Regions from separate parts of the Bacillus sp. N5-665 genome, predicted to be linked through region 2. Evidence: a T-box and tRNA genes for the amino acid it is inferred to sense, from the RefSeq annotation. Region 2 holds a T-box; the other regions hold tRNA genes.
The links. A T-box is a leader RNA that pairs with one kind of tRNA and senses whether it is charged. The one in region 2 lies ahead of proS (proline--tRNA ligase), so its partner is inferred to be a tRNA-Pro.
Positions count from the first base shown of each region.

Region 1: it encodes a tRNA-Pro, which carries the amino acid that the T-box ahead of proS (proline--tRNA ligase) is inferred to sense. The anticodon was not compared.
Region 3: it encodes a tRNA-Pro, which carries the amino acid that the T-box ahead of proS (proline--tRNA ligase) is inferred to sense. The anticodon was not compared.
Region 4: it encodes a tRNA-Pro, which carries the amino acid that the T-box ahead of proS (proline--tRNA ligase) is inferred to sense. The anticodon was not compared.

Region 1 is NZ_CP093325.1:5,271,494-5,276,952, forward strand. It holds rRNA gene MNO09_RS29505 (23S ribosomal RNA) at 1-1,926, opposite strand, end outside; rRNA gene MNO09_RS29510 (16S ribosomal RNA) at 2,073-3,624, opposite strand; tRNA gene MNO09_RS29515 (tRNA-Gly) at 3,702-3,772, opposite strand; tRNA gene MNO09_RS29520 (tRNA-Pro) at 3,774-3,850, opposite strand; tRNA gene MNO09_RS29525 (tRNA-Arg) at 3,854-3,930, opposite strand; tRNA gene MNO09_RS29530 (tRNA-Leu) at 4,028-4,110, opposite strand; tRNA gene MNO09_RS29535 (tRNA-Lys) at 4,127-4,199, opposite strand; tRNA gene MNO09_RS29540 (tRNA-Gln) at 4,205-4,279, opposite strand; tRNA gene MNO09_RS29545 (tRNA-Asp) at 4,367-4,442, opposite strand; tRNA gene MNO09_RS29550 (tRNA-Met) at 4,446-4,522, opposite strand; tRNA gene MNO09_RS29555 (tRNA-Val) at 4,547-4,622, opposite strand; tRNA gene MNO09_RS29560 (tRNA-Glu) at 4,627-4,701, opposite strand; tRNA gene MNO09_RS29565 (tRNA-Ser) at 4,710-4,800, opposite strand; tRNA gene MNO09_RS29570 (tRNA-Asn) at 4,804-4,878, opposite strand; gene MNO09_RS29575 (SprT family protein) at 4,993-5,451, opposite strand.
Region 2 is NZ_CP093325.1:5,087,772-5,093,230, forward strand. It holds gene MNO09_RS28705 (TerD family protein) at 1-99, opposite strand, end outside; gene MNO09_RS28710 (ROK family protein) at 228-1,106, opposite strand; gene MNO09_RS28715 (cell wall anchor protein) at 1,414-2,571, shown strand; gene proS (proline--tRNA ligase) at 2,686-4,116, opposite strand; T-box leader at 4,163-4,370, opposite strand; gene MNO09_RS28725 (YesK-like family protein) at 4,464-4,757, opposite strand; gene MNO09_RS28730 (alkaline phosphatase family protein) at 4,912-5,459, shown strand, end outside.
Region 3 is NZ_CP093325.1:580,706-586,164, reverse strand. It holds gene MNO09_RS05330 (L-lactate dehydrogenase) at 1-527, opposite strand, end outside; gene MNO09_RS05325 (DUF4179 domain-containing protein) at 1,052-2,080, opposite strand; gene MNO09_RS05320 (sigma-70 family RNA polymerase sigma factor) at 2,073-2,603, opposite strand; tRNA gene MNO09_RS05315 (tRNA-Glu) at 2,813-2,884, opposite strand; tRNA gene MNO09_RS05310 (tRNA-Ser) at 2,890-2,980, opposite strand; tRNA gene MNO09_RS05305 (tRNA-Asn) at 2,987-3,061, opposite strand; tRNA gene MNO09_RS05300 (tRNA-Ile) at 3,069-3,145, opposite strand; tRNA gene MNO09_RS05295 (tRNA-Gly) at 3,156-3,226, opposite strand; tRNA gene MNO09_RS05290 (tRNA-Lys) at 3,240-3,315, opposite strand; tRNA gene MNO09_RS05285 (tRNA-Thr) at 3,326-3,401, opposite strand; tRNA gene MNO09_RS05280 (tRNA-Phe) at 3,416-3,491, opposite strand; tRNA gene MNO09_RS05275 (tRNA-Asp) at 3,505-3,580, opposite strand; tRNA gene MNO09_RS05270 (tRNA-Met) at 3,584-3,660, opposite strand; tRNA gene MNO09_RS05265 (tRNA-Ser) at 3,688-3,780, opposite strand; tRNA gene MNO09_RS05260 (tRNA-Ile) at 3,798-3,874, opposite strand; tRNA gene MNO09_RS05255 (tRNA-Met) at 3,879-3,955, opposite strand; tRNA gene MNO09_RS05250 (tRNA-Ala) at 3,976-4,048, opposite strand; tRNA gene MNO09_RS05245 (tRNA-Pro) at 4,063-4,136, opposite strand; tRNA gene MNO09_RS05240 (tRNA-Arg) at 4,147-4,220, opposite strand; tRNA gene MNO09_RS05235 (tRNA-Leu) at 4,224-4,312, opposite strand; tRNA gene MNO09_RS05230 (tRNA-Gly) at 4,329-4,403, opposite strand; tRNA gene MNO09_RS05225 (tRNA-Leu) at 4,433-4,513, opposite strand; tRNA gene MNO09_RS05220 (tRNA-His) at 4,537-4,612, opposite strand; tRNA gene MNO09_RS05215 (tRNA-Thr) at 4,623-4,698, opposite strand; tRNA gene MNO09_RS05210 (tRNA-Val) at 4,703-4,778, opposite strand; rRNA gene rrf (5S ribosomal RNA) at 4,783-4,898, opposite strand; rRNA gene MNO09_RS05200 (23S ribosomal RNA) at 5,000-5,459, opposite strand, start outside.
Region 4 is NZ_CP093325.1:4,780,661-4,786,119, reverse strand. It holds rRNA gene MNO09_RS27320 (23S ribosomal RNA) at 1-4, shown strand, start outside; rRNA gene rrf (5S ribosomal RNA) at 106-221, shown strand; tRNA gene MNO09_RS27310 (tRNA-Val) at 227-302, shown strand; tRNA gene MNO09_RS27305 (tRNA-Tyr) at 311-394, shown strand; tRNA gene MNO09_RS27300 (tRNA-Gln) at 406-480, shown strand; tRNA gene MNO09_RS27295 (tRNA-Lys) at 485-560, shown strand; tRNA gene MNO09_RS27290 (tRNA-Leu) at 575-655, shown strand; tRNA gene MNO09_RS27285 (tRNA-Gly) at 685-759, shown strand; tRNA gene MNO09_RS27280 (tRNA-Leu) at 776-864, shown strand; tRNA gene MNO09_RS27275 (tRNA-Arg) at 868-941, shown strand; tRNA gene MNO09_RS27270 (tRNA-Pro) at 952-1,025, shown strand; tRNA gene MNO09_RS27265 (tRNA-Ala) at 1,041-1,113, shown strand; tRNA gene MNO09_RS27260 (tRNA-Ser) at 1,134-1,226, shown strand; tRNA gene MNO09_RS27255 (tRNA-Ser) at 1,285-1,377, shown strand; tRNA gene MNO09_RS27250 (tRNA-Met) at 1,400-1,476, shown strand; tRNA gene MNO09_RS27245 (tRNA-Asp) at 1,480-1,555, shown strand; tRNA gene MNO09_RS27240 (tRNA-Phe) at 1,564-1,639, shown strand; tRNA gene MNO09_RS27235 (tRNA-Thr) at 1,649-1,721, shown strand; tRNA gene MNO09_RS27230 (tRNA-Trp) at 1,728-1,798, shown strand; tRNA gene MNO09_RS27225 (tRNA-Ile) at 1,810-1,886, shown strand; tRNA gene MNO09_RS27220 (tRNA-Asn) at 1,895-1,969, shown strand; tRNA gene MNO09_RS27215 (tRNA-Glu) at 1,971-2,042, shown strand; gene MNO09_RS27210 (CBS domain-containing protein) at 2,172-2,591, shown strand; gene MNO09_RS27205 (DUF3965 domain-containing protein) at 2,889-4,040, shown strand; gene MNO09_RS27200 (hypothetical protein) at 4,283-4,621, opposite strand; gene MNO09_RS27195 (SH3 domain-containing protein) at 4,627-5,459, opposite strand, start outside.

The sequences.
Region 1 (5,459 bases), 180 kb from region 2:
CGTTTACTGGGGCTTCAGTTCAGAGCTTCGCTTACGCTAACCCCTCTCCTTAACCTTCCAGCACCGGGCAGGTGTCAGCCCCTATACTTCGCCTTACGGCTTCGCAGAGACCTGTGTTTTTGCTAAACAGTCGCTTGGGCCTATTCACTGCGGCTTTCCGTTAAGAAAGCACCCCTTCTCCCGAAGTTACGGGGTCATTTTGCCGAGTTCCTTAACCAGAGTTCTCTCGCACACCTTAGGATTCTCTCCTCGCCTACCTGTGTCGGTTTGCGGTACAGGCACCTTTTATCTCACTAGAAGCTTTTCTTGGCAGCGGGGAATCAAAGACTTCGCTCCATAAGGAGCTTCCCCATCACAGCTCAGCCTTCACGATAAGCGGATTTGCCTACTTATCAGCCTAACTGCTTGGACGTGCACAACCAATCGCACGCTTCTTCTATCCTTCTGCGTCCCTCCATTGCTCAAACGATAAAGAGGTGGTACAGGAATATCAACCTGTTGTCCATCGCCTACGCCTGTCGGCCTCGGCTTAGGTCCTGACTAACCCTGAGCGGACGAGCCTTCCTCAGGAAACCTTAGGCATTCGGTGGACGGGATTCTCACCCGTCTTTCGCTACTCATACCGGCATTCTCACTTCTAAGCGCTCCACCAGTCCTTCCGGTCTGACTTCACTGCACTTAGAACGCTCCCCTACCACTGATACCATTGGTATCAATTCGCAGCTTCGGTGGTGTATTTAGCCCCGGTACATTTTCGGCGCAGAGTCACTCGACTAGTGAGCTATTACGCACTCTTTAAATGGTGGCTGCTTCTAAGCCAACATCCTAGTTGTCTAAGCAACTCCACATCCTTTTCCACTTAATACACACTTTGGGACCTTAGCTGGCGATCTGGGCTGTTTCCCTCTTGACTACGGATCTTATCACTCGCAGTCTGACTCCTAAGGATAAGTCATTGGCATTCGGAGTTTGACTGAATTCGGTAATCCGATGAGGACCCCTAGTTCAATCAGTGCTCTACCTCCAAGACTCTTACACTTAAGGCTAGCCCTAAAGCTATTTCGGGGAGAACCAGCTATCTCCAGGTTCGATTGGAATTTCTCCGCTACCCACACCTCATCCCCGCACTTTTCAACGTGCGTGGGTTCGGGCCTCCATTCAGTGTTACCTGAACTTCACCCTGGACATGGGTAGATCACCTGGTTTCGGGTCTACGACCACGTACTAAACGCCCTATTCAGACTCGCTTTCGCTGCGGCTCCGCCTCTTCAGCTTAACCTCGCACGGGATCGTAACTCGCCGGTTCATTCTACAAAAGGCACGCCATCACCCATTAACGGGCTCTGACTATTTGTAGGCACACGGTTTCAGGATCTCTTTCACTCCCCTTCCGGGGTGCTTTTCACCTTTCCCTCACGGTACTGGTTCACTATCGATCACTAGGGAGTATTTAGCCTTGGGAGATGGTCCTCCCAGATTCCGACGGAATTTCACGTGTTCCGCCGTACTCAGGATACATTCAAGAGAGAACGAAGTTTCGACTACGGGGTTGTTACCCTCTACGACGGACCTTTCCAGGTCGCTTCGTCTACCTCGTTCCTTTGTAACTCCGTATAGAATGTCCTACAACCCCAAGAGGCAAGCCTCTTGGTTTGGGCTATGTTCCGTTTCGCTCGCCGCTACTCAGGAAATCGCATTTGCTTTCTCTTCCTCCAGGTACTTAGATGTTTCAGTTCCCTGGGTCTGTCTTCCTTACCCTATGTATTCAGGCAAGGATACCATACCATTACGTATGGTGGGTTTCCCCATTCGGAAATCTTCGGATCAAAGCTTACTTACAGCTCCCCGAAGCATATCGGCGTTAGTCCCGTCCTTCATCGACTCCTAGTGTCAAGGCATCCACCGTGCGCCCTTTCTAACTTAACCAAACTAAAATTAAAAAAATATGAGCTACACTGTTATCTAGTTTTCAAAGAACATACATTTATATATGAGAGATAGTTCTCTCAAAACTGAACAAAACGAAACACGGAAACTTATATTGATGAACAGCGTTCATCAATTCTCCATAGAAAGGAGGTGATCCAGCCGCACCTTCCGATACGGCTACCTTGTTACGACTTCACCCCAATCATCTGTCCCACCTTAGGCGGCTGGCTCCATAAAGGTTACCCCACCGACTTCGGGTGTTACAAACTCTCGTGGTGTGACGGGCGGTGTGTACAAGGCCCGGGAACGTATTCACCGCGGCATGCTGATCCGCGATTACTAGCGATTCCAGCTTCATGTAGGCGAGTTGCAGCCTACAATCCGAACTGAGAACGGTTTTATGAGATTAGCTCCACCTCGCGGTCTTGCAGCTCTTTGTACCGTCCATTGTAGCACGTGTGTAGCCCAGGTCATAAGGGGCATGATGATTTGACGTCATCCCCACCTTCCTCCGGTTTGTCACCGGCAGTCACCTTAGAGTGCCCAACTTAATGATGGCAACTAAGATCAAGGGTTGCGCTCGTTGCGGGACTTAACCCAACATCTCACGACACGAGCTGACGACAACCATGCACCACCTGTCACTCTGCTCCCGAAGGAGAAGCCCTATCTCTAGGGTTTTCAGAGGATGTCAAGACCTGGTAAGGTTCTTCGCGTTGCTTCGAATTAAACCACATGCTCCACCGCTTGTGCGGGCCCCCGTCAATTCCTTTGAGTTTCAGCCTTGCGGCCGTACTCCCCAGGCGGAGTGCTTAATGCGTTAACTTCAGCACTAAAGGGCGGAAACCCTCTAACACTTAGCACTCATCGTTTACGGCGTGGACTACCAGGGTATCTAATCCTGTTTGCTCCCCACGCTTTCGCGCCTCAGTGTCAGTTACAGACCAGAAAGTCGCCTTCGCCACTGGTGTTCCTCCATATCTCTACGCATTTCACCGCTACACATGGAATTCCACTTTCCTCTTCTGCACTCAAGTCTCCCAGTTTCCAATGACCCTCCACGGTTGAGCCGTGGGCTTTCACATCAGACTTAAGAAACCACCTGCGCGCGCTTTACGCCCAATAATTCCGGATAACGCTTGCCACCTACGTATTACCGCGGCTGCTGGCACGTAGTTAGCCGTGGCTTTCTGGTTAGGTACCGTCAAGGTGCCAGCTTATTCAACTAGCACTTGTTCTTCCCTAACAACAGAGTTTTACGACCCGAAAGCCTTCATCACTCACGCGGCGTTGCTCCGTCAGACTTTCGTCCATTGCGGAAGATTCCCTACTGCTGCCTCCCGTAGGAGTCTGGGCCGTGTCTCAGTCCCAGTGTGGCCGATCACCCTCTCAGGTCGGCTACGCATCGTTGCCTTGGTGAGCCGTTACCTCACCAACTAGCTAATGCGACGCGGGTCCATCCATAAGTGACAGCCGAAGCCGCCTTTCAATTTCGAACCATGCAGTTCAAAATATTATCCGGTATTAGCCCCGGTTTCCCGGAGTTATCCCAGTCTTATGGGCAGGTTACCCACGTGTTACTCACCCGTCCGCCGCTAACTTCTTGAGAGCAAGCTCTCAATCCATTCGCTCGACTTGCATGTATTAGGCACGCCGCCAGCGTTCATCCTGAGCCAGGATCAAACTCTCCAATAAAGTTAGTTTGTCTAGCATCTAAAAATAAAAATTGACGTTTCACGTTGTTTGTTTCGTTCAGTTTTCAAAGAACTAAAAGCGGGTGAAGAGAATCGAACTCTCGACCAGAGCTTGGAAGGCTCTTGTTTTACCACTAAACTACACCCGCGTGGTCGGGAAGACAGGATTTGAACCTGCGACCCCCTGGTCCCAAACCAGGTGCTCTACCAAGCTGAGCCACTTCCCGTTATGGCGCGCCCGAGAGGAGTCGAACCCCTAACCTCTTGATCCGTAGTCAAACGCTCTATCCAATTGAGCTACGGGCGCTTATTCATGATGTTTTTTCGTCGTTGTATTTTGGCGACTCGATTATCTTATCATACTACATTTTCAAATGCAAGTACTTTTTTGAAAGATTTTTTGATGCGGCCGAGAGGACTTGAACCTCCACGGGGTTTCCCCCACTAGGCCCTCAACCTAGCGCGTCTGCCGTTCCGCCACGACCGCGCGGAAAAAACAAAAGTGAGCCATGAAGGATTCGAACCTTCGACCCTCTGATTAAAAGTCAGATGCTCTACCAACTGAGCTAATGGCTCGTAAATGGCTGGGCTAGCTGGATTCGAACCAGCGCATGACGGAGTCAAAGTCCGTTGCCTTACCGCTTGGCTATAGCCCATCGAAATATTTATCTTCTTTTCAAAGACAAATGTTATTGTAACATAATGCCCAATAAAAAACAACTGCCAAATAGCAGAAGTTAAAATGGCGGTCCCGACCGGGGTCGAACCGGCGATCTCCTGCGTGACAGGCAGGCATGTTAACCACTACACCACGGGACCATTTGGTTGCGGGGACAGGATTTGAACCTGCGACCTTCGGGTTATGAGCCCGACGAGCTACCGTGCTGCTCCACCCCGCGATGATACTATTTATATAATTTATATGGTGGAGGATGACGGGATCGAACCGCCGACCCCCTGCTTGTAAGGCAGGTGCTCTCCCAGCTGAGCTAATCCTCCGAAGTGGTGACCCGTACGGGATTCGAACCCGTGTTACCGCCGTGAAAGGGCGGTGTCTTAACCACTTGACCAACGGGCCAGTATGTATGGCAGAGAAGAAGGGATTCGAACCCTCGCACCGCGTTAGCGATCTACTCCCTTAGCAGGGGAGCCCCTTGAGCCACTTGGGTACTTCTCTGTATGGCTCCGCAGGTAGGACTCGAACCTACGACCGATCGGTTAACAGCCGATAGCTCTACCACTGAGCTACTGCGGAATAATAATGACAATTTGTATCTTATAAAATTTCTTATCGTAAGTCAAGATGTTTTTTCACAACATCTTGTACAAACGTGACATGTTTATAATATACTGGATTGCGTTTTCACTGTCAAGATGTTTTCTTTATCAGGTTCAGTTTCCCTTTACACTTTCCGCAGACATATCTTTTTGTATTTATTTGACGTCTTCTTACATATTGAAGCAAACAGCCCATACATTCATACGTATAAACCTTTTTTTCCTTCTCTTCATTAATTATTCGTTTACAAAAGCGTGGCGCATCAACTTCTTTTAACAATTCACGAAAATCTCTATCCCGGTGCTTATAGCCCCTTCCTGTAATATGTAAGTGATAATGACAAAGCTCATGTTTAATGATTCCGACTAACTCTTCTTTCCCATACATTTCGTAATATCGATAATTCAGTTCAATATTGTGTGTATTCAATAGATAACGTCCACCAGTTGTACGCAACCTACTATTGAACATAGCTCTATGTAAAAATGGCATTCCGAAGTATTGTAGTGATACTTCTTCCACCAGACGCTGTATTTCTTGCTCATCCACTCTCATTC
Region 2 (5,459 bases):
CCCAATTGGATCCCAGCCTAAGCCAACCTGTAGTTTTGCTACTTTTGGTTGTCCTTTCGTTAAATCGATCTTTTGACCTTTTTCTAAAATAATAGGCATGCAGTTTCTTCCTTTCTACAAAGCATTTTCCAAGGCGGAAAATATTGTATTCTTCCCTTATATTGTAGCATTATTTACCTAATGATAAAAAGGATAAATTCTCAGTTATATGAAAACATTCATATAATTTACTTATGATGATGTAAGAAGTGGTAAATAGAACCAATCATTCCTGCACAATTACCGTTTTGTGCAAGTTCAATCTCACAATTACTATAAATCTCTTTATCTAAATATTTTTCTACCTCTTCTTTTACTTCTTTTAAGAACTGATTTCCCCTATCAGTAATTCCTCCACCTATAACAATCATTTCTGGATTAAAAATATAAGCAAGATTACTAATTCCAATCGCTAAATGTTTAAAGAAAACCTCAACCGCTTGTGTAACTTCTCTATCTCCTTTATCATACAGTTCGAAAATCGTTTTTCCATTCCAATCACTTTCACCTTTATATTTTCGCACAAGACGAATTAACCCTGAAATGGAAGCGACCCCTTCAAACGGCTTTCCTTCTATTAACATATTTCCCCATTCACCAGCACTAAAAGAATATCCTCTGTATAACTCTCCATCTATAAAAATCGCTCCTCCAATACCAGTTCCAAGAGTAAGCATAATAAAATTTCTTTTTCCGTTTCCAATACCTTTCCACTTCTCACCCAAAGCTGCACAATTCACATCATTTTCAACGGATACAGGAACTTGTAATACCTCTTGCAATCTATCAATAATAGGAATAGTCGCGTAGTTCGGAATATGCTCCACCCCTCCCGTTACAACTCCTTTATGAATATTAACAATTCCCGCAGTACTAATGCCAATTCCCGAAATTGTATGTTCATTCATTAATTTTCGGGATAGAAGAATAAGTTTTTGAATGATTTGTTCCCCACCCAAATGAATTTCTGTTGGAACTGTTTTATGCTTTAGTACTGTTCCTGTTTCTGAAACAATTCCATATTTAATTTGTGTACCACCAATATCAAATGCAATATATTCTTTCATCTGCTGTCACTTCCTCTACTGTAATGAGTGTAAAATTCTCACTGCTCTACTATTTATAAAGTGAAACTTTAATCAGTGGGGTTTTGTTCATCCCCCACCTAAATTCTTTGCTTTCGCTGAATTTTCAGGTGGGGTTCTTACTACCCGTCAAATAGCGGGATAAAGAGTTTACATTAACTCTTTTCTCTCTTCAAAAATACACCACCTTTTTCTATATATAGTTTTTTTTGCATAAAACTCTTTTTCCTAAGAAATATTACAAAAGGATGTATTTTAGATGGAATATTAATTTCTTAGGAGGAAAACAATGACGAAAATCTTCATTTTAGCATCAACACTCTCTTTATCTTTTTTTAGCGGTTTAAATATCGGTAATGCAGCAACGGAAAACTTCTCTCCAGCAGCAAACGCAATTGTACAAAATAACGATCATTTAGCAGAAGGCAACTCAAAAGATAATAATAAGCCACCAGGAAACAGTGGCTCTCAGGACGATAGTGGTTCTGGTGGCAATGGTTCTGATGGCAGTGGTTCTGGTGGCAATGGCTCCGGCGGCAACGGTTCTGATGGCAGTGGCTCTGGTGGCAACGGTTCTGGCGGCAACGGTTCTGGTGGTAACGGTTCTGGTGGCAACGGTTCTGGTGGCAACGGTTCTGATGGCAGTGGTTCTGGCGGCAACGGTTCTGGTGGCAACGGTTCTGATGGCAGTGGTTCTGGTGGCAATGGCTCCGGCGGCAATGGCTCTGGCGGCAACAGTTCCGGTGGTAACGGTTCTGGTGGCAATGGTTCTGGTGGTAACGGTTCTGATGGCAACGGTTCTGGCGGCAGTGGTTCTGGTGGCAATGGCTCCGGCGGCAACGGTTCTGATGGCAACGGTTCTGGTGGCAGTGGTTCTGGCGGCAGTGGTTCTGGTGGCAATGGCTCCGGCGGCAACGGTTCTGATGGCAACGGTTCTGGTGGCAGTGGTTCTGGTGGCAATGGTTCTGGTGGCAATGGTTCTGGTGGCAATGGTTCTGGTGGTAACGGTTCTGGTGGTAACGGTTCTGGCGGCAATGCTTCTGGTGGTAACGGTTCTGGTGGTAACGGTTCTGGTGGTAGCGGTTCTGGCGGCAGTGGTTCTGGTGGCAATGGTTCTGGTGGTAACGGTTCTGGTGGTAACGGTTCTGGCGGCAATGCTTCTGGTGGCAACGGTTCTGGTGGTAACGGTTCTCAAGGTGGTAACCGTGTTAAAGGCGATAGCAGTTCTCAAGGTGGTAATGGCTCTCAAGGCGGCAACCGCGTTAAAAGCGATAGTAGTTCTCAAGGTGGCAACGGATCCCAAGGTGGTAATGTAAAAGATAATGTGAAAAAAGAAGGCGATAAGTTACCTAATACGGCAACGCATTATCCTGCATCTATTTTAATGGGACTTTCAACATTCCTAATCGGTATGTTACTATTTATTCGCCGTAAAAACGCAAAATAAAAACACATCCTTCCATCTAAAACATACATGAAACAAATTGCAAAACTAAAAAGGACTTTGGATTGCATTTTATTATGCAGCCCAAAGTCCTTTTTATCATCTATCAAAAAAGCATTAATACGCTTTTCCCCAATACACCATTTGTTTAGCTTCTTTACCACAACAAATACATTGGTCAGCTAAATGCTCTTGCTCAAAAGGCATACAGCGAGAAGATACTCCAACTTCTTCTTTTAGTTTCTCTTCACAAGCTAATTCTCCGCACCACATTGCCTTAATAAATCCTTGCTTTTCATCAGCTACTTTTTTCATCTCTTCGAAATTCGTCGCACTATACGTATTCTCATCGCGAAATACTTTTGCTTTATTAAATAAAGAATTATGAATTTCCTCAAGTAGTGCTGGAATACGTTTTTCTAATTGATCCATTGATATAAATTCTTTTTCTTTCGTATCTCTTCTAACAAGTACAACTTGATTCTTTTCAATATCTTTAGGACCAACTTCTAATCGAATTGGAATGCCCTTCATTTCATACTCATTAAATTTCCAGCCTGGTGTTTTATTACTAGCATCTATTTTTACTCGTGCAACCTTTTGAATATGTTCTTGTAACTCTGTTGCTTTCGCTAAAACTCCTTCTTTATGCTGAGCAATCGGCACAATAACAACTTGTACTGGTGCGACTTTAGGAGGCATTACAAGACCATTATTATCGCTATGAACCATAATAAGTCCACCTATCATTCTTGTTGATACACCCCAAGATGTTTGGTGTACATATTGCCACTTACCGTTGCGATCTAAAAATTTAATATCAAATGCTTCAGAGAAATTCGTTCCAAAGTTATGGGATGTTCCTGTTTGAAGTGCTTTCCCATCATGCATTAAACTTTCGATCGTATAAGTTGCCTTTGCTCCTGCAAACTTTTCTTTTTCTGTTTTTTGCCCTTTAATTACTGGTATTGCTAAGTAATCTTCACAGAAAGAAGCATATAGATTTAAAATATGTAACGTTTCAGCTTGCGATTCTTCTGCTGTTTCATGAATTGTATGACCCTCTTGCCATAAGAATTCCGTTGTACGAAGGAATGGTCTCGTTGTTTTCTCCCAACGAACTACTGAACACCACTGATTATATAGCTTTGGCAAATCATTATAGGATTGCACAATTTTTGAAAAATGCTCACAGAATAAAGTTTCAGATGTAGGCCGTATACAAAGTCTCTCCGCTAATTTTTCATCCCCGCCATGTGTCACCCATGCTACTTCAGGAGCAAATCCTTCTACATGATCCTTCTCTTTTTGCAATAAACTTTCTGGAATAAACATTGGCATATATACATTTTCATGACCAGTTGCTTTTAACTTTTCATCCATAACTTTCTGCATATTTTCCCATAAGGCATAACCGTACGGGCGTAGAATCATACATCCTTTTACACTTGAATAATCAACAAGTTCTGCTTTTTTTACAATATCTGTGTACCACTGTGCAAAATCCTCTTCCATCTTCGTAATCGCCTGTACTTGTTCTTTTGCCATAGTCAATCTTCCTCCTTTTGAAAATACCAAAAAGCCCGCGTCCCTAAATAGGGACCGAGCTTTGCCGGCGTTACCACCCTGATTCATGCACAAAAAATTGTGCATGCTCTCTTTTTGATAACGGGAAATTCCCGCTGCATATGCAGAACGCAAAGGTAGGTTCCATATCGCCTTTTTAAAAATCTTTCAGCCTGGCGGATTCTCTCTCTGCTAAAAAGGTTGAACATGTACTAGTCCTTTTTCATCGTTATAACGAAATAAATTTGTTGATTATCATAATACAAATTCTTTTTTAAAACAATAGCTAATTTTCTCATTTTTATATATTCTTTTCATTTTCTGCAGTTTTATACGTAGCTTTTTCGCGAGATTTTTACCAGTTGATGTGCAATCATACCGATAAGTGTACCAAGTAGAACGAAGAAACCAATAAATCCATATCCCATTCCTTCCCATCCACCAATCACCATCATTGTAACCGGAAAGGATGCTAAACACAGAAGTATTAAACTAAGTGCAAATATAATATCGAACTGTTTGTTTGGAAACCGTTTCTTTAGTAAATACGAAATAGCAAATACAAGGATAATCGTAATTCCGCCAATGATGTAAAAGATACTAAATCCATCTAGCCAATCCATAGTATTCCCTCCTTCCATTCATTCCCTTATACTTAATTATATGTTTAATTTTTCTGAAAATAAATAATAAATTTTTACCTAGAAATATATTTTTATTACTAGGTATTAATAGTAATATATAAGAATAGGTTTTATATAATCAGGAGGGAACTTTATGGATAAAGCATTAACAAATCACGTCATTATTTTATCTTTCGATTGCTTATCAGCTTTAGATTTTCCTATATTACAAAAACTCCCTAATTTTCAAACATTAATAAACAAGGGCGCGATGGCAAGAAAAGTGGAACCTATTTATCCTTCTGTAACATATCCAAGTCACTCAACAATCGTTACTGGAAACTACCCTAATAAACATGGCGTAGTTAGCAATACGTTACTTCAACCTGGACGCGAGTCACCAGATTGGCATTGGTACCGAAAATCCATTAAAGGAACAACGTTATACGATGAAGCACATAAAGCAAATTTAACGACAGCTGCCCTTCTATGGCCTGTTACCGGCAGAGCAAATATTGATTACAATTTACCTGAAATTTTTCCAAATAGACCGTGGCAAAATCAAATTTTAGTTTCATTATTTAGCGGTAGCCCGCTATATCAATTAGATTTGAATCAGCGTTTTGGTCATATAAGAAATGGCTTATCACAGCCTGAACTCGATGATTTCGTACTTGCTTCTGCTGTGCATACAATCCAGAC
Region 3 (5,459 bases), 1.0 Mb from region 2:
CCAACGATGTAAGCATGAACGTTACGTGGATCTACATCTAAGTAGTCACCTAACATGTAACGGAAACGAGCAGAGTCTAAAGTAGTACCAGAACCGATTACGCGCTCTTTTGGTAGACCAGATTCTTTCCAAGTTACGTAAGTTAAAATATCTACTGGGTTAGTTGCGATTAAGAAGATTCCATCGAATCCGCTATCCATAATACCGCGAACGATTTGTTTAAAGATTTTTGTGTTTTTCTCAACTAAATCTAAACGAGTTTCACCTGGCTTTTGTGGTAATCCAGCAGTGATAACTACTAAATCTGCATCTTTACAATCTGCATAGCTACCGCTCCAAACTTTTGTTGGTGATGGAGAGAATGGTACCGCATGGCTTAAGTCCATTGCTTCCCCTTCTGCTTTTGCTTCATTAACATCTACAAGTACGAATTCTTCAGCTACACCTTGGTTGATCATTGAGTAAGCGTAACTACAACCTACAGCTCCTGTTCCTACTAATACTACACGATTGATACCTTTTTTCATGTTAATTTCCCCTCTCTATTGTTCACATCTATTTTTTTATGATTGTTTAAGTAATTAATTAAAATACTAATTTAATGTTGTTTAACTTCTTTACATTCATATTGTAGCACGTATTATTGTGAATTACTTCACAAATTATGACCTATTTGTGAACTTTTTCACATAGAGTGTAAAGTTATTAAATCAAGTATGAAATCAATCTCAATGGAGGCGTTTTCTTTAGATTGTGAAAAGGTTTTTTTGGTAATTGAAATTATATCAGCGATTTTCGGAATATATCAACCGCAACTCCAAATATATCAGCGATTTTTACAATATATCGACTTACCGACAAAACTCGACAATGATAGCAGCATAAAAACGCCACCATTTCTGTATACTTCTACAAAAAGAATAGCGTCTTTTGATTATATAGATACAAATTTCTCTTAGCTGGATAGCGATATTTTTTCCATACACGTCAAATTAACATACCATCACTTATTAACAGTCAATAGACATGGGAACCTAACAAGTCTCTTCAATTATCGTAGCAACACAGTCGTTTTCAAATCTTCAGCACCTCCATTTTTTAATGTAGCATTTAGACCACTAAGATACGTAGGTTCAATTGTTAAGGATTTTGGAGGATTATCCATTGGTGGAAGAGCTAAAACAATATGGTGTCCGTATAGTCCCGTGCTACCAACTTGCAAGCTGACTCCTTCGTAGATTCTTCCTTCATCATCAGTGACAGTATAATCGAGTGCTGGCCAGCTATCATTAGCTTCCATTTCTTTTGGATAATCAAAGGTCAAATCAATCCTCGTTGAAAGTGACGAAAAGGTTACTTGATCTACTATTAATGCATACAGATTATCTTTCGTTAATGTTTTTATATTAGGAGTGAATTTACGAATCTCACTTTCAACTTTTGTAAGAGGAAATGCTACGTTCCATGTTCCTATTTGTCCAAATAAATCTTTCCCATGGACGGAAACATCAATTTTATCACCAAATTCACCGTAATTAGCCAGAGTAAATTCATGCTGCTCAATAATAGTGTTTTGTCCTTTTGACTTCTGTGAAGTAGAACCAATTGCAGCTCTAACTTCTTTCCCATTAATGGTTACATAACTAAATCCAGCTTTCTCTTCATTACTTTTGGAAATAGGGTTTTCTCCTTTGTATTCCACCGTGACCACTAAACGTCCACCATCGTAAACAGCCTCTTTCACATTCATCGTTAAACCACTATGGTTATCTTGTCTCTCAATTGATGTAGCAAGCTCATCCTTTTCAATTTTATCAGAAGCAATATCATTAAATTGTGCATAAATGGAGCCTATAACTGGAACACTCGATAATGTCTTTGCCATAGTAGGAGAAATGAATCCAGAACCTAAGAGAGAAACACATATTCCACAAGCAACAAGACTAGAATACTTCATTGTATTTTTTCTACGGTATTGATTTTTCTTAGCTTGAAGCACGGCTGTTTTTTCTCTTTGAATTAACCTATCTTCTGGTATAGGAATATCATTGATATGGTGATTAAATTCTTCTTTATTCATAACTATATCCCTCCTTTAAAATGGGGCGTAAGGCTTGCTTTGCTCGATGTAATTGAGATTTTACGGTTCCTTCTGGAGAATTAAGAATCTCAGCAACTTCCTTAATAGATAAATCGTGATAATACCTTAATACAATAATAGTTTTGTAAGTAGGATCTAAGAAATTAAATGCCTCGATTAAATCCAACGATTGCTCTAATTTATTCATGCTCTCTTCTGCACATAAATTAGAAAACATTTCATCATTCGCAAGAAATTGTCTAGAGGATTTTCTTACAAAATCAATGGATTTAAAAACAAGAATTTTAGTAATCCAACTTTGAAATTTCTCCGGCTTTTTTAACTTTCTCAATGAAAGATATGCTTCATAAATTGTTTCTTGGTATATATCCAGTGCATCTTGTTCATTTCTTACATAAGAATAAGCTGTTCGATATAGTTTTGGGCGAACAAAAGTAATAAGTTGTTCAAATGCTTGATCATTTCCTCTTGTCGCTTGTTTTACTAGATAGGCTATGTCCATTTTTATTTCTTCCTCCCTTTACTAATATAGTCGAATGAGAGAATAAAAAGGTTGCAAAAATAAGTGTATATATAAATCTCCTACAACTTATTGCAATGATTACTATCAAGCACTAATGCCACAAGAAATCCATAAAAAAAAGCAGACTATCAAAAGTCCACTTTTACACAACAAAAAAGAGATAGCAGATTATGCTATCTCTTTTAGTATGACCCGTACGGGATTCGAACCCGTGTTACCGCCGTGAAAGGGCGGTGTCTTAACCACTTGACCAACGGGCCAATTCTGGCAGAGAAGAAGGGATTCGAACCCTCGCACCGCGTTCGCGATCTACTCCCTTAGCAGGGGAGCCCCTTGAGCCACTTGGGTACTTCTCTATAATATGGCTCCGCAGGTAGGACTCGAACCTACGACCGATCGGTTAACAGCCGATAGCTCTACCACTGAGCTACTGCGGAATAATTATGGTGGGCCTAAATGGACTCGAACCATCGACCTCACGCTTATCAGGCGTGCGCTCTAACCAGCTGAGCTATAGGCCCATAATTGAAAAGCGGGTGAAGAGAATCGAACTCTCGACCAGAGCTTGGAAGGCTCTTGTTTTACCACTAAACTACACCCGCATTAAATTGTAAATGGTGAGCCATGAAGGATTCGAACCTTCGACCCTCTGATTAAAAGTCAGATGCTCTACCAACTGAGCTAATGGCTCATTTTGAAAGTGGTGCCGACTAGAGGACTTGAACCCCCAACCTACTGATTACAAGTCAGTTGCTCTACCAGTTGAGCTAAGTCGGCTTGCGACTTCAAAATGGTGGCTCGGGACGGAATCGAACCGCCGACACGAGGATTTTCAGTCCTCTGCTCTACCGACTGAGCTACCGAGCCTTTATGTAAAAAATGGCGGTCCCGACCGGGGTCGAACCGGCGATCTCCTGCGTGACAGGCAGGCATGTTAACCACTACACCACGGGACCATTTGGTTGCGGGGACAGGATTTGAACCTGCGACCTTCGGGTTATGAGCCCGACGAGCTACCGTGCTGCTCCACCCCGCGATGATAAAATATTTAATTTAGAAAAAATGGAGGAGGTAGAGGGATTCGAACCCCCGCGCGACTCTCGCCGCCTGTCGGTTTTCAAGACCGATCCCTTCAGCCGAACTTGGGTATACCTCCGAGATATAAAGCTTTAGTGGTGGACCTTGTAGGACTCGAACCTACGACCGGACGGTTATGAGCCGTCTGCTCTAACCAGCTGAGCTAAAGGTCCTTTATGGTAGCGGCGGAGGGGATCGAACCCCCGACCTCACGGGTATGAACCGTACGCTCTAGCCAGCTGAGCTACACCGCCATAAAAGATATTAAAATAAGTGGAGCCTAGCGGGATCGAACCGCTGACCTCCTGCGTGCAAGGCAGGCGCTCTCCCAGCTGAGCTAAGGCCCCGTGTTTTTGGAAAATCGGGAAGACAGGATTTGAACCTGCGACCCCCTGGTCCCAAACCAGGTGCTCTACCAAGCTGAGCCACTTCCCGTTAATAAAAGCGCGCCCGAGAGGAGTCGAACCCCTAACCTCTTGATCCGTAGTCAAACGCTCTATCCAATTGAGCTACGGGCGCATATGGTGCCGAGGGCGGGGGTCGAACCCGCACGGTGGTCACCCACCGCAGGATTTTAAGTCCTGTGCGTCTGCCTGTTCCGCCACCCCGGCATGTCATATTGAAAATTGGAGCGGAAGACGGGATTCGAACCCGCGACCCCAACCTTGGCAAGGTTGTATTCTACCACTGAACTACTTCCGCAAGACATGTATGAGTTATTTTATTAAAAGTGCGGGTGAAGGGAGTCGAACCCCCACGCCAAAGGCGCTAGATCCTAAGTCTAGTGCGTCTGCCAATTCCGCCACACCCGCATATTAATTATTCAAAGAAAAAATGGGGCGACTGATGGGAATCGAACCCACGAATGCCGGAGCCACAATCCGGTGCGTTAACCACTTCGCCACAACCGCCATGATTTTCTGGTGCCGACTAGAGGACTTGAACCCCCAACCTACTGATTACAAGTCAGTTGCTCTACCAATTGAGCTAAGTCGGCTAAATGGTGGAGGATGACGGGATCGAACCGCCGACCCCCTGCTTGTAAGGCAGGTGCTCTCCCAGCTGAGCTAATCCTCCATTTGCCTGGCAACGTCCTACTCTCACAGGGACAAGGTCCCAACTACCATCGGCGCTAGAGAGCTTAACTTCCGTGTTCGGTATGGGAACGGGTGTGACCTCTCTGCCATCATTACCAGACTGTATTCATTTAAGACAAGAATCATTATAACTTATTTAACTTTTAAAGTCAACAAGTTTTTTATATTCTTTCAAAACTAGATAACATTGCTTCATATTATATGGTTAAGTCCTCGATCTATTAGTATTCGTCAGCTCCACATGTCACCATGCTTCCACCTCGAACCTATCAACCTGATCATCTTTCAGGGATCTTACTAGCTTACGCTATGGGAAATCTCATCTTGAGGGGGGCTTCATGCTTAGATGCTTTCAGCACTTATCCCTTCCGCACATAGCTACCCAGCTATGCCCTTGGCAGAACAACTGGTACACCAGCGGTGCGTCCATCCCGGTCCTCTCGTACTAAGGACAGCTCCTCTCAAATTTCCTACGCCCACGACGGATAGGGACCGAACTGTCTCACGACGTTCTGAACCCAGCTCGCGTACCGCTTTAATGGGCGAACAGCCCAACCCTTGGGACCGACTACAGCCCCAGGATGCGATGAGCCGACATCGAGGTGCCAAACCTCCCCGTCGATGTGGACTCTTGGGGGAGATAAGCCTGTTATCCCCGGGG
Region 4 (5,459 bases), 310 kb from region 2:
CCATATAATATGAAGCAATGTTATCTAGTTTTGAAAGAATATAAAAAACTTGTTGACTTTAAAAGTTAAATAAGTTAAAATGATTCTTGTCTTAAATGAATATAGTCTGGTAATGATGGCAGAGAGGTCACACCCGTTCCCATACCGAACACGGAAGTTAAGCTCTCTAGCGCCGATGGTAGTTGGGACCTTGTCCCTGTGAGAGTAGGACGTTGCCAGGCAAAATGGAGGATTAGCTCAGCTGGGAGAGCACCTGCCTTACAAGCAGGGGGTCGGCGGTTCGATCCCGTCATCCTCCACCATATATGTCGGAGGGGTAGCGAAGTGGCTAAACGCGGCGGACTGTAAATCCGCTCCTTCGGGTTCGGCAGTTCGAATCTGCCCCCCTCCACCATTCTTAATTAATGGGCTATAGCCAAGCGGTAAGGCAACGGACTTTGACTCCGTCATGCGCTGGTTCGAATCCAGCTAGCCCAGCCATTAAGAGCCATTAGCTCAGTTGGTAGAGCATCTGACTTTTAATCAGAGGGTCGAAGGTTCGAATCCTTCATGGCTCACCATTTTAACAAAATATGCGGGTGTGGCGGAATTGGCAGACGCACTAGACTTAGGATCTAGCGCCTTTGGCGTGGGGGTTCGACTCCCTTCACCCGCACTTTTAATAAAATAACTCAAACATGTCTTGCGGAAGTAGTTCAGTGGTAGAATACAACCTTGCCAAGGTTGGGGTCGCGGGTTCGAATCCCGTCTTCCGCTCCAATTTTCAATATGACATGCCGGGGTGGCGGAACAGGCAGACGCACAGGACTTAAAATCCTGCGGTGGGTGACCACCGTGCGGGTTCGACCCCCGCCCTCGGCACCATATGCGCCCGTAGCTCAATTGGATAGAGCGTTTGACTACGGATCAAGAGGTTAGGGGTTCGACTCCTCTCGGGCGCGCTTTTATTAACGGGAAGTGGCTCAGCTTGGTAGAGCACCTGGTTTGGGACCAGGGGGTCGCAGGTTCAAATCCTGTCTTCCCGATATTCCCAAAAACATGGGGCCTTAGCTCAGCTGGGAGAGCGCCTGCCTTGCACGCAGGAGGTCAGCGGTTCGATCCCGCTAGGCTCCACTTTATTTATTATATGTCTCGGAGGTATACCCAAGTTCGGCTGAAGGGATCGGTCTTGAAAACCGACAGGCGGTGAGAATCGCGCGGGGGTTCGAATCCCTCTACCTCCTCCATTTTCTTTTTAAATGGTTTAGATACATATAATAATAAAATTTTTGTTTTTTCCTTCATGGAGGTATACCCAAGTTCGGCTGAAGGGATCGGTCTTGAAAACCGACAGGCGGCGAGAGTCGCGCGGGGGTTCGAATCCCTCTACCTCCTCCATTTTTTAAAAACATTATATTGTCGCGGGGTGGAGCAGCACGGTAGCTCGTCGGGCTCATAACCCGAAGGTCGCAGGTTCAAATCCTGTCCCCGCAACCAAATGGTCCCGTGGTGTAGTGGTTAACATGCCTGCCTGTCACGCAGGAGATCGCCGGTTCGACCCCGGTCGGGACCGCCATTTATGTTGGCTCGGTAGCTCAGTCGGTAGAGCAGAGGACTGAAAATCCTCGTGTCGGCGGTTCGATTCCGTCCCGAGCCACCATTTTTTTATGCCGACTTAGCTCAATTGGTAGAGCAACTGACTTGTAATCAGTAGGTTGGGGGTTCAAGTCCTCTAGTCGGCATCCTTTAGGGGCATAGTTTAAAGGTAGAACTGAGGTCTCCAAAACCTCCAGTGTGGGTTCGATTCCTACTGCCCCTGTAAAAGTGTATGGGCCTATAGCTCAGCTGGTTAGAGCGCACGCCTGATAAGCGTGAGGTCGATGGTTCGAGTCCATTTAGGCCCACCATATATTATTCCGCAGTAGCTCAGTGGTAGAGCTATCGGCTGTTAACCGATCGGTCGTAGGTTCGAGTCCTACCTGCGGAGCCATGGCCCGTTGGTCAAGTGGTTAAGACACCGCCCTTTCACGGCGGTAACACGGGTTCGAATCCCGTACGGGTCATAAAAAAAGAGTCAGCATATTGCTGACTCTTTTTTATTTTGTGGAATCCTCCTTTATCAACTGATTTTCCTGAAATAAATAAAGGGATTTAGGAAAAGCTATGGTATGTATAAAAAGGAGGAGACAAAAATGACACGAGTGAGAGATTTTATGAGTACTCATGTTGTACATTGTACACCGCTAGACAATGTATATGAGGCTGCTGTAAAGATGAAAGAAGAATCGATTGGATTGATTCCAGTTGTTGAAAATGAGCAAGTTGTTGGGCTTGTTACGGACCGAGATTTAGTTGTTCGTGGGATTGCTGAGAAACATCCTGGATCTAATAAAATTACAAATGTAATGACAACAAACATTGTTTCAGTTTCTCCAGATGATTCTATTGAAAAAGCTACAGAGTTAATGGCACAGTATCAAATTAGACGATTACCAGTAGTTGAGAGTGGTCAACTCGTGGGGATGCTAGCACTAGGTGATTTAGCTATAAGAGAATCGGCAGATGATCAAGCTGGATTTGCTTTAAGTGAAATCTCGGAGCATACGGAATGAAGAGAGTCGTTCATTAGTGGGATAAGTTACGTATAAAAATCAGATGCATTATTCTAGTATATATGGATTAAACTAATATGTTAGCATGATGTATCTGAGACATTATATAATATAAGTATACAGTTAGTAATTTCGACAGTTTTTTAAAATTTGTCATTCCTAATTTTAAATAAGAGAAAAAATGATATACTGATAGATATAAGTATTATGAAAGATTTTGAATATAACAATATTCATTGTTAATGATGTAATAATGGATTAATATTTCCTATGTAGACAAAAGGGAAGGGGAATTATATGAGGGCTGTACAGCGCGATCCAAATTGGAATTTGGTTACAGATACATATATAGAACCAAATAATTTCGCTGAATTATTTTCTTTGCTTGTACCTTGTCATCCAAAAGGTGAAGGGAAAGAACGGACTATATTAGTGTGGAAAGAAAAAGAATTTTATAAAGAAGAAAATTTAGCGGCATTTATCGTATATGGAATGGATAAAGTAAAGAATTTGCCGCAGTTTCATAAAGATGAAATTCCAACTCTAGTACGTATTCTTCGCTTATGCCAAGAGATTGGTTGGTATGAAGAAGCAAATACATTTATGATAACTCAAGGACTAGCTGAGTTTGTTCACACTTCATTGGAATATGAAACGTGGGATCTGTTGACGCAAGCGGTTGCTTTAAACTATTTAATTATTAAATATCGTATGGGTGAATTGACTGATGGGGATGTAGAAATTTGGGATAGGGTTAAATTTAATGAGAAATGTATAACGGATTGTAAACAACTATTATCTCATAAAGAAGTATTGGAATTTACATTCTTTTATATGTGTAAGAGAGCTAAATTACTATCAAAAGAGCAATTAAATAGTGATATGATGAGTCTAGCGATGTATTGTAATACGTTTGTGTATGACTTATACACACATGACTTATTACGAAAATATCGTAAGTGTACAGACTTCCTATCATATTATGGACCTAGTCAAGCGGTGTTAGCTTGTCAAAGAGCTGTACTTTCTCAAATTTCAGATCGATTAGACCCATTGAAAACTACTCATGTAGATGATTATTTATATGTAATGAAAGAAATGATGGAGCATATGACGATAGGGATAATGGATCGATATGATCATTTTATCGGAAAGTTATTATCATATGTGCCATTTTTCGAAATGATTCAAGTTCCGCAACATGCATATTATTGTGAAGAATTACTGTATATTTGTAAGGGCATTGAATATAAAGAAGAAATATTACGCAATTATATATTTATACAATTACATGATTGTTTACCATCATTCTTTAAACTATTTCTTAAAAATAAGCGTTATGCAACGATTCATGACATTCTGTTCTATTGGTGTGATGATGAACAAAGAATGAGTTTAGAGAAAAAATATAATCTTAGCTTTATTTATGAAAAATATGCTTGTGGATAAAGAGCATTTTCTATATAAAAAATTTATATAAATTAAAAAGGATCTCAAGTTTATGTGAGATCCTTTTTTTTATTAGTAAAGCAAGGAGAACGCAATTAAGACGAGAAATAAAATTCCATAAAGGAGAAATTGTGCCGTATTGCTTCCTTGTATACCAAAAAAAGTATTTATTTTTGTGTATAAATTCAATATATATTTTAGCGGATTATCTTTGAAAGATCGGTACACAATGTCTCCTCTTTCTAAGCTTTTTGTTCGTGTTTTTTGTTAGTAGGGACATGAATGTATCTAGCTATGAATAATAAAACAGCCATAAAGAATACAGGAAATACGGTAGATAAATAAAAACCATTACTAATAATATTTGTTATTAGGGCACTTAATAGAAAGATGGCATTATATATATGGGCAATTTTTTGTTTTAATTGTACTTGAAAGGATTCCATCATAATTTCTAAAGCAACAAAAGCAATGATAATAGATAAAAATACAGTGTTTGTATTGTAAATGATTAAACAATAGATTAAACCTAAAAAGGCGAAGTATTCAATTAAGAGAGGTATATTGATATTGCGTTGCATACAATTTACCTAACTAAATATGGCAGTGGGTTTACTGCATTTGTTTTTTCAAAATTCCATTCTCCATTGTGTAATTCAAAATGAAGATGTTGCCCGTATGAATGACCTGTGTTTCCCATATGACCTACTAATTGTCCAGCTTGTACTTGATCACCAGCTTGTACAGTGCGATCTTTCATGTGTGCATAGACTGTTGTATATAATTTCCCGTTTATTTGATGGGCGATGAACACAACATTGCCATAGCTAGCTGAATAATATGATTTCACAACTTTACCTGCAGCTGCCGCCTGGATAGAGACATTACCTTGAGCTGCAATATCTATACCATAATGCATTTGTTCCCAGCGTATATCAAAGGTTGAGCTAATTCTTCCTTGAGTAGGGAATTTGAAAACTGCTGGAATGGAAGTAGTTTGAGCCGTTTGAGCTTGTGATTGATTTTGCATCACATAATGTTTTGCTACGTATCCGTATCCTGTGCCAAAACGAATTTTATACCAAGTTCCTACAGTTTCCACTACTTGTATTTGTGTACCATTTTGTAATGAACCAAGTAGTGCACTACTTGTACTAGCGTTGCCACGTACATTAAGTTTAGGTGTTGCAACTGTGTATTTCGTATTATTTTGAACTGTGATGCCTTTTACTAAAGGCTGTGAACCATTAGCCACAAATGCTTTTTGTACGTAACCTGTTTTGCCATTATGTAAAATTTTATACCACTCGCCTTGTTCTTCTTGAATGGTAATGAATTTTCCATTTGGTAATACATCTAAAATTGAAGATTCTAAATTAGGTTCAGAACGAACGTTTAATGCATTGGCATTAACGATGT